Regions from separate parts of the Bradyrhizobium sp. CCBAU 53421 genome, predicted to be linked through region 1. Evidence: predicted binding sites of a transcription regulator. Region 1 holds the regulator's gene; each other region holds the start of a gene.

Region 1 (4,463 bases):
TCTGCGCCTTCCTGTTTCTGGTGCCGTTGATTCGGGCGCTGAGCGGCCGAAAAATGATTCATCATCGCCGCGCGAGCGCCCTGCTCGGCCGCGACCTCGCTGCCAACGACCAGCGCGAGGACTATCTGCGCGCGCGTCTCGAGACGCGCGAGGACGGCACGCTGATCGCAACGCCTGTGATGCAGCAGGACTCGTCGCTGCTCGGGAATCTCGCTGCGGCACGGGCACTTCTCGTGCGTCCGCCGTTTGCGCCGGCCGCTGTTCAAGGCAGCGAATGCGAGATCCTGACGCTGCCCGAATGAGACTTTCGCGGCTCGCCGATTGCGCGTTGCAGAACGCGTTCACCTGAAATTAAGTGGTTGCGGAACACATATCGAACATATAGTGTCCGTTCATGATTTGTTTCGAGTACTGGTGTCTACAAACGGGAGACCACCAGGGAGCGCTTGCAACGAGCACCGCGCTCCTGAGGTCAGCCCCGCCTGCGGGTCCCACCTGAAGAGTCTCGGAATCGAACGACGCTATCAACCGGGGGAATACTCGAGATGCTCACGCGCAAACAGTACGAACTTCTGCGTTTCATCAACGAACGTCTGAAAGAGGCCGGCGTGCCGCCCTCCTTCGACGAGATGAAGGATGCGCTCGACCTGCGCTCGAAGTCCGGTATCCACCGCCTGATCACTGCGCTGGAAGAGCGCGGCTTCATCCGCCGCCTGCCCAACCGCGCCCGCGCTATCGAAGTCATCAAGCTGCCCGAGCTGTCGGCCGGCGGCAGCAACGGCCGCCGCGGCTTCACGCCGAGCGTCATCGAAGGCACCCTCGGCAAGCGCACCAGCACGCCGCCGATTGCCGAGGACGACGGCAACCGTCCGGTCGCGGTCCCCGTGATGGGCCGGATCGCCGCCGGTACGCCGATCGAGGCGCTGCAGACCCGCAGCCACACCATCAGCGTACCACCCGACATGCTCGGCGCCGGCGAGCATTATGCGCTGGAAGTGCGCGGCGACTCGATGGTCGATGCCGGCATCCTCGACGGCGACATGGCGCTGATCCAGCGCAACGACGTCGCCAACACCGGCGACATCGTGGTGGCGCTGATCGACGAGGAGGAAGCCACCCTGAAGCGCTTTCGCCGCCGCGGTGCATCGATCGCGCTGGAGCCGGCCAACACCGCCTATGAGGTGCGCATCCTGCCGCCGAACCGGGTCCGCATCCAGGGCAAGCTGATCGGCCTCTATCGCAAATACTGATTTCAAATACTTGCGGCGGCGAGGAACGAGCAACACATCGGAATCGTTCCTTGATAGATGGCGTAACGTGCCGCCTGCCCGATGCGCTCCGATACCTCCCACGCAGCGTCGCGTGTTTGTGATCGGGGCGTTCGTCGAGCAGTCGTACAATCGCCCAGAAACGAGGAGACACTCGTTCGTTATCGTCCACTCTGGTAGAGGCCCTATGCCTCAAGGAGAGGCACGGGTCGCTACCCTCGAACAGAGGAGCCATCCGATGTGTGACTATAGTCTGCACGCCGTGGCGTCGCGCCCCGCCATTGTTGGAGAGACGCTGATCACCACGACTTTCCGCGGCACGTCGACCCGCGGCTTTGCTTCGGAGAATGATCCCACGGTCGCGGTCTGCATGCTGCCGGGCACCGAGCTCGCTTTCGCCGAGAACGTTCGCTACGACAGCCGCTGGATCTGGACCAAGACGATGAACTTCCGCGTCGGCGTGTTCAACGAAGTCGAGCCCGACGTTCCCGATCGCCATCACGACGCGGTCGAATTCCCCGACGGCAGCCATGTGCTGGTGACCCAATTGGTCGAGGGACAACGCGTCAGCGTGCTGCAACTGCCGGCACTGCATCCGCCGGTCGAGCAGAAGCCGAAGGTTGTGGAGCGGCGGCCCTCCGCATTTGCGTCGCTGTTTTTGGGTTGAGCGCATCGTCGCCGCGGAATGAGCGATCCGGCGGCGGGTGACCTTGAGCGATTTCGAGCGACCCCGGACGCCGGGTTCCGGGGCGCGGCAGGAGATTTGCGTCGGCGGCCGGCTTGGCGCATCATTGGGCACGGAGGACGTGCACTCACGGAAACCTGCTCAACGGAAACCTGCTCAGTGGTCGACAAGGTCACATGGCAAAAGGCTGGACGCGTCACGGAGCCGGGCCGCTACATGTTCCGGTTCGGCTGGCTGACCGTGACGGCTGATGACCTGAAGGTCTGGGAGCAATTCCCGGAGGCTTCCTTCACCCTCGTCAAGAAGCCCGATGCCGGCCCCGACTCCGACGAGTTCCATCTCGGCCTGTTCGAGCTGCCGACCGGACCCTCACCCGACAACGGCTAATCCTCGCCCTGCAGATCGGTCTCGGCCGGCGTCGCATCCACGGCGGGCCGTGGCGCGGCAGCCGGCGCGCGCAGCGTGGTCTCGCTCTCGCCATCACCGGGCACCGCCGGCGACCACGGCCGGTCGATCCCGCCGGGCTTGACCGCATCGACGGCGTAGCCGTCCCTGATACGCCGGAGCACCAGCGCGCCGTGGCGCCGCAACCGCTCGGCGTCGATCACCGAGGCCGCGCAATCCTTCGGCGCCGGCCGCGCCGTCACGATCAGCGCCGCGCGCTCGCAATCATCAGCCAGCGCCTCGGGCCGGCTCACCAGCGCGACGAAGGCGCCGCCGGGCCCCTGCGTCACGCAGCCGCCCGGATCGCAGGAAACACCCTCGGCGAGCGAGGCGTCCATAGCGGTCCTCGCATCGGCGTCCGCCGCCAGCCACTCCTTGATGAGGAAGGCGTCCTTGGCGCTGTGCATCAGATGCAGCCGGCCGTCGCCGCCCCGCACCGCGACATTGCGGCCGTCGGCGGAGACCAGCACGTCCGGCTGTGGCACCCGCACCGCCCAGACCGAAGCCGCCACCAGCAGCACCGCCCCCGACCAACGCAGCGGCGTGCGCAACAGCCCGAGCAGGATCAGGCCGGCGCTGGCCATGATCATCGGCCCGGCCCCAAACGCCGCCATCCGGCCGACCGCGCCGGGGAGCGCGGCGACCCATTGCGTCACCAGGATCATCCAGTCGATGCCAAACCCCATGATCGCCCAGAACACGCCGTCGAAGCCGAACGGCATCGCAAGCAGCCCGAGCAGGCCGGCCGGCATCACGACCGCCGAGACCACCGGCATCGCTGCGAGGTTGGCCAGCAGCCCGTAGGGCGTCACGCGATGGAAATGGAACGCGGCGTAGGGCGTGGTCGCGAGCCCAGCCACCAGCGAGGCCAGCATCAGCATGGTGAGCTCGCGCCCGCCCCACAGAGCGACCCGCGCGGTGGCGGAATGGTCGGGCGACGCCAGCAGGTTCGGCAGCCCGATCTGCACCAGTGCCACCAGCCCGAGCGTCGCGGCAAACGACATTTGGAAGCTCGGATGCACCAGCGATTCCGGCGCGATCGCGAGCACGATCAGCGCCGCCACCGCCAGCGTGCGGAAGGTGATCGCGCGGCGATCGACGATCACGGCGATCAGCACCACGGCCGTCATGAAGAACGATCGCTGGGTCGCAACCTCCGCCCCCGACAGCAGCAGATAGAACGCCGCCGCGACCAGCGCGGCCGCCGCCGCCCATTTCTTGATCGGGTGTCCGGCCGTCAGCGCCGGAAACAGCGCAAGCAGCGCGCGGATCGTGAAGAACACGACGCCGGCGACCACGGCCATGTGGTAGCCGGAGATCGACAGCACATGGCCGAGCCCCGAGATGAACATCGCGTCGTTGACCGGCGTCGTGATCGCATCGCGCCGCCCGGTGAGCAGCGCCGTCGCGATCGCGCGCTGATCGCCGTCCAGCGTGGTGCGGATGCGCGCGTCGATGGCGTCGCGCAGCCACTGCATGAAGGCGGCATAACGCAGCGCAAGGCCGCCGGTCGCAGGCGGCTCCTTTGTCCTGACCGCGCCCATCACGAAGCCGGAGGCGCCGATGCCCTGGAAATAGAGGTCGCGGCCGAAATCATAGGAGCCCGGACGCTGCGGCCCGAGCGGCGGCATCAGCCGCGCCTTCAATTCGACGAAGCTGCCGACATCGGGCGCGGTGCCCTTCTTCACTGAGAGCCTGACGCGCTCGAGTTTTGGTACCTCGCGCTGGCTTTCCATCGACACGACGCGCAGTACGAAGCGGTCGGTTTTCTCCCTGATGTCGCGCGTCTCGACAAAGCCGGTCAGCGCCACGGAAAATAGCGGCCGCGCCAGCACGCCATGGGCGATCCGCGCGGTCTTCCAGGTCGCCGTCGCAAAGCCCGCAGCGACCGCAGCCAGCATCACGATGGCGGGAAACACGCTGCGCCGCTGCAGCAGCAGCGCCAGCAGGCAGAGCGCGACGGCGACGCTGGCGGCGACCGACAGCACCGGCTCGTGCTCGGCCCCAAAATAGAACGCAATGCCCGTCCCGAACGCCACCGGCACCCAGGGCAACAGCCGCCCGGC
Region 2 (4,463 bases), 3.6 Mb from region 1:
CGCCGGCGACCAGCCGAGCAGCCGGATCTGGCCGCCATGGGTGTGGCCGGACAGCTGCAGCGCGACGCGCGAGGACACGCGGAGCGCGACGTCGGGCTCGTGCGCCAGCAGGATCACCGGCGCATCATCGGTGACTTTTGCCAGCGTCCCGTTGAGATCGTCGACGCCGATGCGCCTGATCTCGCGATAGCGCCGCGCCGCCATAAAGGCGAGCTGGTCACCGAGACCGGCGAGCCAGAACGGGCGGCCGTCCTTGACGAGCCGCACCGCGTCGTTCTCGTAGACCGGGATGCCCGCGCGCTCCAGCGCACGGCGCGCGACCGGTGTGCCCTGCCCAAGGCGCTGCACCGTCTTGTCTTCCCAGTAATCGTGATTGCCGAGCACGGCATGGACGCCGAGCGGCGCCTTCAGGTCCTTGAGCACCGCGGCCCATTCGGATGCCGGAATGAAGCGGGTGACGTGGCGCAGCCCCGCGACATAGTCGCCGAGCAGCACGACGATGTCGGGGTTCAGCCCATTGGTCCGCTCGACGATCTCGGCGATGCGATCGAGCGACATCCAAGGATCGCAGGCGTGAATGTCGGCGAGCGCTACGATCTTCAGCGGAAAGTCCGCCGGCCATTGCCGCGGCGACAGGTCGTAACGCGTCAGCGTGAGGCGGACGACCGGCTCGCTCAGACCATAGGCCGCGGTCGAGGCGGTGGCGGCGGTCAATCCGCCGAACCCGCGTAGTAAATGACGACGTGAAATCATGGACGTGTGACCGGTGATGCCTGATCCATGATAGGCCCTTTGATTGGAGCGAAATTGGGCCACGTTTGTGCAGACAAGCTGCAGAGACTTCGCAATGGTTAGCGGGCAAGGTTACCGTCGGCCGTGACGCGCCGCATCAACACGTCTCTTCACGTCTTCGAGAGCGAGACCTTTGTTTGGGCATGATCTTCTCCGGAAAACCGCTTCGCACTTTTCCGGATCATGCCTCAGTCCTCGTCGCCATTGCCGCCGAACAGGCCGAACTGCGAGGGATCGCGGTTCGGCTCGGCGAGGCCGAGATGGCGGAAGGCGTGCGAGGTCAGCAGCCGGCCGCGCGGGGTGCGCTGCAGATAGCCGCACTGGATCAGATAAGGCTCGATGATGTCCTCGATCGCATCGCGCGGCTCCGACAGCGCCGCCGCCATGGTCTCGACGCCGACCGGACCGCCGCCATAGTTCAAGGCGATGGTGGAGAGATAACGCCGGTCCATCGCGTCTAACCCGGCGCTGTCGACCTCGAGCGCGCTCAGCGCCCGGTCGGCGATGCCGCGATCGATGGCGTCGGCATCCGCGGCGGAGGCAAAGTCGCGCACCCGGCGCAGCAGGCGCCCGGCGATCCGCGGCGTGCCGCGGGCGCGGCGCGCGATCTCGTTGGCGCCATCAGCGCTCATGCCGATATTGAGCACACGGGCGCCGCGGGTGACGATCTTCTCCAGCTCTTCCACGGTGTAGAAATTGAGCCGGATCGGAATGCCGAAGCGGTCGCGCAGCGGATTGGTGAGCAGGCCCGCGCGCGTCGTCGCGCCGACCAGGGTGAATTTCGACAGCTCGATCTTCACCGAGCGCGCTGCGGGACCTTCGCCGATGATCAGATCGAGCTGAAAATCCTCCATCGCGGGATAGAGCACTTCCTCGACCGCTGGGCTCAGGCGATGGATCTCGTCGATGAACAGCACATCGCGCTCTTCCAGATTGGTGAGCAGCGCCGCGAGGTCGCCGGCCTTGGCGATCACGGGACCGGAGGTGGCACGGAAGCCGACGCCGAGCTCGCGCGCGACAATCTGCGCCAGCGTGGTCTTGCCGAGGCCGGGGGGACCGACGAACAGCACGTGATCGAGCGCCTCGCCGCGCTTCTTGGCGGCCTCGATGAAGATCGAGAGGTTCTTGCGCGCCTGGGCCTGGCCGACGAATTCCGTCAGCGACTGCGGACGCAGCGCAGTGTCGCCGACATCGTCGGAGCGGCGTTCGGGCGAGACCATGCGCGAGGGCGTGTTCACTTCGACAATTCCTTCAGGCCCAGCCGGATCAGCTGCGCGGTCTCGGCCTTCTCGCCGGCACTGCGCGAGGCGGCGGCGATGGCGGCGGCCGCCTGCGGCTGGCCGTAGCCGAGATTGACCAGCGCGGAGATCGCATCAGTGACCGGACGCGGCGCGCGGTTATTGTCAATCGCGCCGGACAGATGCACCACCGCCGGATCGACGTCGGCAAAGCCCGGCGCCTTGTCCTTCAATTCGCTGACGATGCGCTCGGCGACCTTCGGCCCGACCCCCGGCGTGCGCGCCACCGCCGCCTTGTCGCGCAGCGCGATGGCGTTGGCGAGATCGGTCGGCGGCAACGTGCCGAGCACCGCAAGCGCGACCTTGGCGCCGACGCCCTGCACGGTCTGCAGCAGGCGAAACCATTCGCGCTCGAGATCCGAGCGGAAGCCGAACAGTTTTATTTGATCCTCGCGGACATAGGTCTCGATCGAGAGCACCGCCGCGCCGCCCGGCTGTGGCAGCGCCTGCAAGGTGCGGCTCGCGCAATGCACCTGATAACCGACGCCGCCGACGTCGAGGATCACATAATCCTCGCCATAGGAATCGATCAGGCCCTTCAGCTTGCCGATCATAGGTTCGCCACCCGAAGCCGCAGCGCGGTGCTCTGGCGGTGATGGGCGTGGGTGATCGCAATCGCGAGCGCGTCGGCGGCGTCGGCGGACGGCGGCTCGGCTTTCGGCAGCAGGATCTTCAGCATCACCTGGATCTGATTCTTCTCGGCATGACCGGCGCCGACCACGGTCTTCTTGACCTGGTTCGGCGCGTATTCGGCGACCGAGATACCGAACATTGCGGGCGCCAGCATGGCGACGCCGCGGGCCTGGCCGAGCTTCAGCGTGGCAACGCCGTCCTTGTTGACAAAGGTCTGCTCGACCGCGGCTTCCGCCGGCCGGTAGTCGCCGAGCACGGCGGCCAGCCCCTCATGGATCGCGAGCAGCCGGCTCGCCAGAGGCAGATCGTCCGGTGGCTCGACCGAACCGCAGCCGATATAGACCAGACGGTTGCCCTCGGTCTCGATCACACCCCAGCCGGTGCGGCGGAGACCCGGATCGATACCGATGATGCGGACGGGAGAGCGAATCGGCTGCGATGTCATGGGGAAGTGATACCGCCTGCGCCGGGAGAACGAAACACAAACGGCGCGGTCATACCCGGGAAAGCACAACACCTACAGTCGTCATGCGCGGGCTTGACCCGCGCATCCATCGATTAAGAAAGCGCTTTTGCTTTTGATGGATTGCCGGGTCAAGCCCGGCAATGACGGCCGAGCAAACCGTCAACCGCCCATCTTCGCGAGCAGCGCGTCGGAGACCTCGAAATTGGCGTACACGTTCTGCACGTCGTCGTGCTCGTTGAGCAGGTCCATCAGCTTGAGCAGCTTTTCGCCGGTTTCGTCGTCGACCGCGACGGTGTTCTGCGGCTTCCAGGTCAGCGCCGCCTTGCGCGGCTCGCCGAACTTCGCTTCCAGCGCCTTTGCCACTTCGCGGAAGGTGTCCTGCGAGGCGTAGACCTCGTGGCCAGCTTCGCTCGAGACGACATCGTCGGCACCGGCCTCGATCGCGGCGTCCAGCATGGCGTCGTCGGAGGCGACCTTGGCGTCGTACTCGATGATGCCGGTGCGGTCGAACATGAAGGCGACCGAGCCGGTTTCGCCGAGATTGCCGCCCGACTTGGTGAAGAAGGAGCGGATGTCGGAGGCGGCGCGGTTGCGGTTGTCGGTCAGCGCTTCGACGATCACGGCGACACCGCCGGGGCCGTAGCCCTCGTAGCGGATCTCGTCATAGTTCTCGCCCTCATTGCCCGCGGCCTTCTTGATGGCGCGGTCGATATTGTCCTTGGGCATGTTCTCGGCGCGGGCTGCGACCACGGCAGCGCGCAGCCGCGGGTTCATCGCCGGGTCCGGGGTGCCGAGCTTGGCCGCGACGGTGATTTCGCGGGCCAGCTTGCCGAAAAGCTTCGACTTCTGGGCATCCTGCCGGCCCTTGCGGTGCATGATGTTCTTGAATTGGGAATGGCCGGCCATGCGACGTCTCTTCGAGCGTAGGGTCTGAACAGGGGTGGAAAACGCGGCCTTATAGGCCCCTGGCGGTCAAAATCAAAGGTCGGCAGGGGCCGTCCGGCAGGGGAATACTACCGCAAGCCGGAATATGAGGCACTTGTTAACCATGACTTCACGCCCGGATGCGAGGATCGCCCGTCCCGCCGCAACTTCCAACAGCCCCATAGAGCCCCCATGGCGTTCGGTTTGTTTCGAAAGCAAGTGCCGGAGCCGGCTGCGCCCGCTGGCGCGCCGCAGGTTCCAACCGCGGCTGATGTCTCGACCGAGACTGATTCGGCCAAGGATTCGTCGAAGGAAATCCTGGAATTGCTGGAACTCGAGCTCGGCGCGAT
Region 3 (4,463 bases), 310 kb from region 1:
TGTAGTTGTACTCGAGCTTGGCCGACCAGTTGACGGCGAACCACGCTTGATTCGTGGCTATGGTTCGGCGCGCCGGCTGCGCAGGCAAGCCGGTCACAAAAAGGCCGGCGCGAAGCCGGCCTTTCCTTAGGTCAAATCCGAGTCGCGCGATCAGTAGCGCGCAACCACCGGGCCGCCCCACTTGTAGTTCACGCGGACGGTGACGAGGTCGACGTCCTGGCGATCGCGGATGCTGCTGAACAGCGCGCCGGCCGGCGTGGTGAGGTTGTAGGTCTTGTCCTGCATGAACAGGTGGTCGTATTCGACACCGGCGGTCCAGTTCGGCGCGAAGCCGACTTCGATGCCGGCACCGATGGTGCCGCCCCAGCGGGTGTCGCTGGCGCTGCCGGCGAGGACGCCGGTCGGCGTGAAGTAGGTGTTGAAGCGGTTGTCGGTCAGCGCCGCACCGCCCTTGGCGTACAGCAGCACGTTGTTGACGGCGTAGCCGATCTGGCCAGTGAACAGGCCGAACGCGTCGATCTTGCTCTGGTTGGTGAACAGGCCCGGGAACAGCGCGCTGTTGTTGCTGCCCTTCAGGTCGGCCCAGTCGCCCTGCGCTTCGAGGCCGAACACCCAGGCGCCCGCCTGCCAGCGATAGCCGATCTGGCCGCCGGCGACGCCGCCGGTCGCATCATGGCAACCATCCGATCCGATGAAGATGCCGCCCGGGACCTGGTCCCAGCAATTGTGGCTCGAGCCCCAGCCGCCGTTGACGCCGATGTAGAAGCCGCTCCAGTCATAGACGGCGGCGATCATCGGCGGCGGCGCCTTGGTGTAGGGGCGTGCCGCAAGATCGGCGGCCGCGGCCGGCGCAGCGAATGCAATCAGGGCAACCGTACCGAGCAAAAACTTCTTCATCGTGAAACTCCCAGCTCCCAATCGGCTTCCAAAGGGTCCCGAAGCGCGATCTCAGACGCGAGCGCCCGTCTGATGGGTGCTAGCTATACGCTGATTCAACCGGAAGCGCCGTCTCCCAAAAGCCACACTCGCGGAAGAAGTGTGGCCGTTGCAAGGCATTGATTTTTCGCCGGTTTTCTCGTGCTGTGGAACCGGCAGGCAGCCCCGGATCGAAATCGGATGCCGCTCGACCGGCGCCGGCGGGCTCTACGGCTGGTTGTGGCGAACAAAACTGGAACATTGTCGGCGGCGGTGCTATATCTCGATATCCGTGGATAAACCGCGCGACGGCAAAGGCAGCGAGCCGGCTCCGGCGTATAGGGTCATCCACGACGCCTGCAAAGTAAGTGGCGAAGGTTGAGAGTGGCGGCCGATGTCCGGACGCCCGGTTTTGAGTGGAGATGATGCGATGGCAGGAAGCGTGAACAAGGTGATCCTGGTTGGAAACCTCGGCAAGGATCCGGAAATCCGGCGGACGCAGGACGGCCGTCCGATCGCCAATCTTTCCATCGCCACCTCGGAAACCTGGCGCGACAAGGGCACCGGCGAGCGCAAGGAAAAGACCGAGTGGCACCGCGTCGTGATCTTCAACGAAGGCCTCTGCAAGGTCGCCGAGCAGTACCTGAAGAAGGGCGCCAAGGTGTACATCGAGGGTCAGTTGCAGACCCGCAAATGGACCGACCAGAGCGGCGTCGAGAAGTACTCGACCGAGGTCGTGCTGCAGGGCTTCAACTCCAACCTCACCATGCTTGACGGGCGGGGCGGCGGAGGCGGCAGCTTCTCCGATGACGGCGGCAGCGATTTCGGCTCGTCCGGTCCGGTCAGCTCGGCGCCGCGCCGTGCGGTCGCCGCCGGCGGCGGCAGCCGCAACAGCGACATGGACGACGACATCCCGTTCTGATCGCGGCTCGCGCGTTCCAGCGCTCCGCCGTTCCGTGAAGATTATTTCGCGGAACGGCGTGGCGTTTTGTCGTGGCAATATCTTCGTGTGAATTATGATGATAACTCTCTAAACGTCTGTAGTGTCTTGTCCGGCTGATGGCGTCCCGTGTGGGTTCCTAGGACTTTGACACAGGCAAATGTAAATGATATTTACATTGGCCTGCGGCAAGTGATGTCTGGCCGCGAGCTTCACTCGAGGGCTGCCATCATGAGCCTCGCGCCATTGCTCGACGCTGCGCCTGCGATCCCGCTCCACGCCTTTGCCGCGATGGCCGCCTTCGTGCTCGGCTCCATCCAGCTCGCCGCACCGAAGGGCACGCTGCCGCACCGGACGCTGGGCTGGATCTGGGTGATCCTGATGCTGGTCGTCGCCGGGAGCTCGTTCTGGATCCACCAGATCCGGCTGCTGGGCCCGTGGAGCCCTATCCATCTGCTGTCGATCTTCTCGCTGGCCATGCTGGTGCTCGGCGTGACGGCGGCGCGGAGCCACAACGTTCGCCGCCACAAGTTCACGATGATCGGCATCTTCTTCGGCGCGCTGGTCATCGCCGGCCTGTTCACCTTCGTGCCCGGGAGGATCATGCACGCCGTGGTGTTCGGGCACTGAGGGAAGCGAAATCGCGCGTTCCGTGCGCAATTCGGCACTCGCCATTGGCTTCCCGCGCCATGCAGCGATCGAAGCCGGCAACAAGCCCGTAAGTGCATGAAAAAACGAAGGGAAAAACGGCTTGCCGGAGCCGCGCAAGGGTGGTTATCAGGCCCCCGATGGGCTATATGATTCCCCAGCAGAACTGACCGGATTTCCCCTTTGTCCGATAACGACGACCACAAGCCCGGCGAGCCGCCGGGGCCCTCAGATATTCGTCCCGTTTCCATTCTCGACGAGATGAAGAAGTCCTACCTCGATTACGCGATGAGCGTGATCGTGTCGCGTGCGCTGCCCGATGCGCGCGACGGGCTCAAGCCGGTGCACCGGCGCATCCTCTATTCGATGCATGAGCAGGGACACACGCCGGACAAGAAGTATGTGAAATCCGCCCGCGTCGTCGGCGACGTGATCGGTAAATATCACCCGCACGGCGACCAGTCGATTTACGACGCGATGGTCCGCATGGCGCAGGATTTCTCGCTGCGCGTGCCGCTGATCGATGGCCAGGGCAATTTCGGTTCGGTCGACGGCGATCCGCCGGCGGCTTATCGATACACCGAGGCGCGGCTGACCAAGGCGGCGCTCGCCGTGCTGGCCGACATCGACATGGAGACCGTCGATTTCCAGCCGAACTACGACAACTCCGAGAAGGAGCCGTCGGTTCTGCCGGCCCGGTTCCCGAACCTCTTGGTCAACGGCGCCGGCGGTATCGCCGTCGGCATGGCGACCAACATCCCGCCGCACAATCTCGGCGAGGTGGTCGACGCCTGCGTGGCGCTGATCGACAATCCGGCGCTCACGATCGACGAGCTGATCGACATCATTCCCGGACCTGACTTCCCGACCGGCGGCGTCATCCTGGGCCGCCAGGGCATTCGCAGCGCCTACCATCTCGGCCGCGGCTCGATCGTGATGCGCGGCAAGGTGACGATCGACACGATCAGGAAGGATCGCGAAGCCATCGTCATCACCGAGATTCCCTATCAGGTGAACAAGGCGACGATGGTCGAGCGCATTGCCGATCTCGTCAAAGAGAAGAAGATCGAAGGCATCGGCGACCTGCGCGACGAGTCCGATCGTGACGGCTATCGCGTCGTCATCGAGCTGAAGCGCGAAGCGGTGCCCGACGTGGTGCTGAACCAGCTCTACCGGTTCACGCCGCTGCAGACCAACTTCCCGGCCAACATGCTGGCGCTGGATTCCGGCCGTCCGCAGACCATGAATCTGAAGGACCTGCTCACCATCTTCGTCGCGTTCCGCGAGCAGGTGGTGACGCGGCGGACCAAGTTCCTGCTCGGCAAGGCGCGCGATCGCGCGCACATCCTGGTCGGCCTTGCGATCGCGGTCGCCAACATCGATGAGATCATCCGGGTGATCCGGACCTCGCCCGATCCGAACACCGCGCGCGAGGCCCTGATGTCGCGCGACTGGCCGGCGCGCGACGTCGAGGCGATGATCACGCTGATCGACGATCCCCGGCATCGCATCAACGAGGACGGCACGCTGCGGCTGTCGATGGAGCAGGCCAGGGCGATCCTCGATCTCCGGCTGCAGCGCCTGACCGCGCTGGGGCGGGACGAGATTTCCGAAGAGCTCGACAAGCTCGCGGCCGAGATCGCCGACTATCTCGACATCCTGCGCTCGCGGGCGCGCGTGCAGGGCATCGTCAAGACCGAGCTCGCCGAGGTGAAGCAGCAGTTCGCGACGCCGCGCAAGACCGTGATCGTCGAGCAGGAAGGCGAGGTCGAGGACGAGGACCTGATCCAGCGCGAGGACATGGTCGTCACCGTGTCGCACGCCGGCTACGTCAAGCGCGTGCCGCTCTCGACCTACCGGGCGCAGCGCCGCGGCGGCAAGGGCCGCGCCGGCATGCAGACCCGCGACGAGGATTTCGTCTCGCGCCTGTTCGTGGCCTCGACCCACACGCCGGTGCTGT

The links. Region 1 encodes LexA, which represses DNA repair genes until DNA is damaged. Its sites were predicted from a motif close to TGTTCNNNNTGTGTTCNG; they were not measured.
Region 2: ruvC (crossover junction endodeoxyribonuclease RuvC) is a predicted target of LexA. The motif match lies at 3,194-3,211, and genes of this name have one in related genera.
Region 3: XH92_RS24775 (single-stranded DNA-binding protein) is a predicted target of LexA. The motif match lies at 1,159-1,176, and genes of this name have one in related genera.

What each region holds. Positions count from the first base shown of each region.
Region 1 covers NZ_CP030047.1:4,864,204-4,868,666, reverse strand. Annotated here, with positions in the region: gene glp (gephyrin-like molybdotransferase Glp) at 1-302, shown strand, start outside; gene lexA (transcriptional repressor LexA) at 546-1,250, shown strand; gene XH92_RS23270 (hypothetical protein) at 1,507-1,935, shown strand; gene XH92_RS23265 (hypothetical protein) at 2,113-2,340, shown strand; gene XH92_RS23260 (ComEC/Rec2 family competence protein) at 2,337-4,463, opposite strand, start outside.
Region 2 covers NZ_CP030047.1:1,261,531-1,265,993, reverse strand. Annotated here, with positions in the region: gene XH92_RS05875 (metallophosphoesterase) at 1-753, opposite strand, end outside; gene ruvB (Holliday junction branch migration DNA helicase RuvB) at 981-2,030, opposite strand; gene ruvA (Holliday junction branch migration protein RuvA) at 2,027-2,644, opposite strand; gene ruvC (crossover junction endodeoxyribonuclease RuvC) at 2,641-3,168, opposite strand; gene XH92_RS05855 (YebC/PmpR family DNA-binding transcriptional regulator) at 3,349-4,095, opposite strand; gene XH92_RS05850 (methyl-accepting chemotaxis protein) at 4,306-4,463, shown strand, end outside.
Region 3 covers NZ_CP030047.1:5,178,028-5,182,490, reverse strand. Annotated here, with positions in the region: gene XH92_RS24785 (outer membrane protein) at 1-88, opposite strand, end outside; gene XH92_RS24780 (outer membrane protein) at 151-897, opposite strand; gene XH92_RS24775 (single-stranded DNA-binding protein) at 1,346-1,837, shown strand; gene XH92_RS24770 (DUF2306 domain-containing protein) at 2,087-2,485, shown strand; gene gyrA (DNA gyrase subunit A) at 2,687-4,463, shown strand, end outside.